Regions from separate parts of the Clostridium taeniosporum genome, predicted to be linked through region 1. Evidence: a T-box and tRNA genes for the amino acid it is inferred to sense, from the RefSeq annotation. Region 1 holds a T-box; the other holds one or more tRNA genes.
The links. The T-box of region 1 lies ahead of ileS (isoleucine--tRNA ligase). A T-box ahead of a tRNA ligase gene usually reads a tRNA of that ligase, here a tRNA-Ile.
Positions count from the first base shown of each region.

Region 2: it encodes a tRNA-Ile, which carries the amino acid that the T-box ahead of ileS (isoleucine--tRNA ligase) is inferred to sense. The anticodon was not compared.

Region 1 is NZ_CP017253.2:83,666-85,876, forward strand. It holds gene BGI42_RS00350 (YibE/F family protein) at 1-499, shown strand, start outside; T-box leader at 647-883, shown strand; gene ileS (isoleucine--tRNA ligase) at 952-2,211, shown strand, end outside.
Region 2 is NZ_CP017253.2:397,426-399,636, reverse strand. It holds rRNA gene BGI42_RS02000 (23S ribosomal RNA) at 1-748, opposite strand, end outside; tRNA gene BGI42_RS01995 (tRNA-Ile) at 1,019-1,095, opposite strand; rRNA gene BGI42_RS01990 (16S ribosomal RNA) at 1,215-2,211, opposite strand, start outside.

The DNA.
Region 1 (2,211 bases):
AGTTTTTATAGGGAATATGTGTAAAATTACTGGGCTTGCAGAAACAGAATCTCAAATGATTGCATATACTAATTCAAGTTTAGGTCTTAATTTTAAACATATAATGTTTTCAGCAATTATAATAGGATCTCTTGGAGCTATTATGGATGTTAGTGTTTCAATTACTTCTGCAATGGATGAGATATTACAGGTAAAAAATAATATAAATAAAAGGAATTTTATAAAAAGTGGCATGAATGTTGGAAAAGACATAATAGGTGCTATGTCTAATACTTTGATATTAGCTTATGCAGGTGGTGCATTTAGTTTGATATTTTTACTTTATGCTCAACAAATGCCATATATAAATATAATTAATATGGAAATAATAACAACAGAAATAATAACTGCATTTTCAGGTAGCTTAGGTATTGTATGGACTGTACCTATAACGGTATTTGCAATGGCAAATTTGGTATTTAGGAATAATACAAAAAGTACAAATAAGCGTATAAAATAGAAAAATATGAATAGTGGATTTAATAATGTAAATAATAGTAATAAGCATCAATCTGACTCTCAATACAATATCTATAAAATATTTACAATAACTTTAAATGCATCAATTGACATTTAAATATGGTTAATATATAATGTTACAATAAAAGAAAAAACTATGATTAGGAAAAGTAACTTAGACTTAACTTTAAGAGAATAGCTGGTTGGTGCAAAGCTATAGGGAAGCTAAGAGAAAATCACCTAGGAGTTGGAAACTGAAAAGCTGTAGCTTATTAAGTTATCACGTTGCCTGCGTTAAAGGATAGAGTATGTTTGTACTTGAACTAAACACTATTTATGAAAGTGTTAACCTTAGGTGGTTTGCGATTTTAACTTCGTCCTGTGGGATGAAGTTTTTTTTATATTAAATTAAAATATATGAAAATTTATTAAGCTATGAAAGGGGAAAACAGAATGTACAAAAAGGTTGATTCTTCAAGAGGTTTTGTAAATATGGAAAAAGATATAGCAAAGCTTTGGAATGAAAGAAACGTTATAAAAAAGAGTTTTGATTCAAATCAAGATGGTGAATATTTTACTTTTTATGATGGCCCTCCAACAGCAAACGGAAAGCCTCATGTTGGTCATATATTAACAAGAGTTATGAAAGATATAATTCCAAGATATAAAGTTATGAAAGGTTATAGAGTAATAAGAAAAGCAGGTTGGGATACTCATGGTCTTCCAGTTGAACTTGAAATAGAAAAGAAACTTGGAATTTCAGGAAAAGAACAAATAGAAGAATATGGTGTTGAAAAGTTCGTTAAAGAATGTAAAGATAGCGTGTTTACATATGTTAGCATGTGGGAAAAGATGACTGAACAAATTGGTTATTGGGTAGATATGGAGCATCCATATGTAACTTACCATAATCCATATATTGAATCAGTATGGTGGGCTTTAAAACAAATGTGGGATAAAGAACTTTTATATGAAGGACATAAGGTAATGCCTTATTGCCCAAGATGTGGAACAGCTCTTTCATCTCATGAAGTTGCACAAGGATATAAAGATGTTAAGGATTTAACTGCTATTGCTAAGTTTAAAGTAGTAGGAGAAGAAAATAAGTTTATATTAGCTTGGACAACAACACCTTGGACATTACCATCAAATTTAGCTCTTTGTATAAATAAAGCTTATACATACATTGAGGCAAAGGTAGAAGAAGAAGTTTATATAATAGCTAAAGATTTAGCGGATAAAGTACTTGGAGAAGAATATGAAATAGTTAAAGAATTTAATGGATCAGAACTTCTTGGAACTAAATATGAACAACTAATGCCTTTTGGTAAAGTTGAAGGAAAAGCATTTGAAATAATTCATGGTGATTATGTAACATTAACAGATGGTACTGGTATAGTTCATATAGCACCAGCTTATGGTGAAGATGATAGCTTAGTTGCTAAAGCAAATGGAATAACTTTCATTAATTTAGTTGATAAAGAAGGTAAATTTGTAGAAGAAGTTACTCCATGGGCAGGTAAGTTTGTTAAGAAGTGTGATGAAAGCATTTGTAAATGGCTTGAAGAAAATAATAAGTTATTTAAAGCTGAAAGACATCTTCACTCATATCCACATTGTTGGAGATGTGATACACCACTTCTTTACTATCCAAAAGAAAGCTGGTTTGTAAGAATGACTTCTCTAAGAGATAAACTTTTAGAGAATAATAAT
Region 2 (2,211 bases), 310 kb from region 1:
TCGCTTCAACCTGGCCATGGATAGGTCACCCGGTTTCGGGTCTACAGCATGCAACTAGTCGCCCTATTAAGACTCGGTTTCCCTTCGGCTCCGTACCTTAAGTACTTAACCTTGCTACATACCGTAACTCGTTGGCTCGTTCTACAAAAAGCACATCATCACACACATAAGGTGCTTTGATCGGTTGTAGGCACATGGTTTCAGGTTCTATTTCACTCCCCTCCCGGGGTTCTTTTCACCTTTCCCTCACGGTACTGCTTCACTATCGGTCATCAGGTAGTATTTAGCCTTGGGAGGTGGTCCTCCCTGCTTCCCACAAGGTTTCACGTGTCTCGTGGTACTCTGGATCAGAACTTGATTGTTATAACTTTTACTTACAGGACTATTACCTCCTACGGTCCAACTTTCCAGTTGTGTTCGGTTAATTACAACTTCTCGTTAATGTTCTGTCCGCAACCCCAAAGATAAATCTTTGGTTTGGGCTCTTTCCCTTTCGCTCGCCGCTACTAAGAAAATCGATTTTTCTTTCTCTTCCTCCAGGTACTTAGATGTTTCAGTTCCCTGGGTTTACCTTCATAAAGCTATGTATTCACTTTACGATACATGGGGTTTCCCATGTGAGTTTCCTCATTCGGACATCTCCGGATCTCTGGCTATGTGCGCCTACCCGAAGCTTATCGCAGCTTATCACGTCCTTCATCGGCTCCTGATGCCAAGGCATTCACCATGCGCCCTTTGTAGCTTGACCTTTTACTCATTTATTGTCGCTAACTACTTTGTCAACTTCATATTTTATGTACTCACGTATCACAATACGCTCCGAGCATAAAATATTCGTTTCCTCGTATTTATCGCCACTAAACTTCGTAACATTGTTTTATTTGTTTAAAAACAAAAAAACAATTTGCCAATATTAATTTGAGTAATTATCTAGGTAATTATTTCAATTATTACAAAGAATATATTCTTGGCTTGTTGTATTATATACAATTTATTATGTGCAATTTTCAAAGAACAATGGTGGGCTTAAATGGACTCGAACCATCGACCTCACGCTTATCAGGCGTGCGCTCTAACCAGCTGAGCTATAAGCCCTCAACTTGAAAGACTTAGTCTTTCAAAATTGAACAGAAATCATTAAATAAACCTTCTTAATTAAGTAAGCATTTATTTTAATACTAGTTAAACGTCTTGTTAACTAGATTTCTCCATAGAAAGGAGGTGATCCAGCCGCAGGTTCTCCTACGGCTACCTTGTTACGACTTCACCCCAATCGCTGACCCTACCTTAGGTCGCTGCCTCCCTTACGGGTTAGCTCACGAACTTTGGGTATTGCCAACTCTCATGGTGTGACGGGCGGTGTGTACAAGGCCCGGGAACGTATTCACCGCGACATTCTGATTCGCGATTACTAGCAACTCCAGCTTCATGTAGGCGAGTTTCAGCCTACAATCCGAACTGAGACTGGTTTTAAAGTTTAGCTCCACCTCACGGTATTGCGTCTCTCTGTACCAGCCATTGTAGCACGTGTGTAGCCCTAGACATAAGGGGCATGATGATTTGACGTCATCCCCACCTTCCTCCGCGTTAACCACGGCAGTCTCGCTAGAGTGCTCAACTAAATGGTAGCAACTAACAATAAGGGTTGCGCTCGTTGCGGGACTTAACCCAACATCTCACGACACGAGCTGACGACAACCATGCACCACCTGTCTTCCTGTCGCCGAAGCGACTTCCTCGATTAAGAGTAATTCAGGAGATGTCAAGTCTAGGTAAGGTTCTTCGCGTTGCTTCGAATTAAACCACATGCTCCGCTGCTTGTGCGGGCCCCCGTCAATTCCTTTGAGTTTTAATCTTGCGACCGTACTCCCCAGGCGGAATACTTAATGCGTTAGCGGCGGCACAGAAGCCATGACAGCTCCTACACCTAGTATTCATCGTTTACGGCGTGGACTACCAGGGTATCTAATCCTGTTCGCTCCCCACGCTTTCGAGCCTCAGTGTCAGTTACAGTCCAGAAAGTCGCCTTCGCCACTGGTGTTCTTCCTAATATCTACGCATTTCACCGCTACACTAGGAATTCCACTTTCCTCTCCTGCACTCTAGATATCCAGTTTGGAATGCAGCACCCAGGTTAAGCCCGAGTATTTCACATCCCACTTAAATATCCACCTACGCTCCCTTTACGCCCAGTAAATCCGGACAACGCTT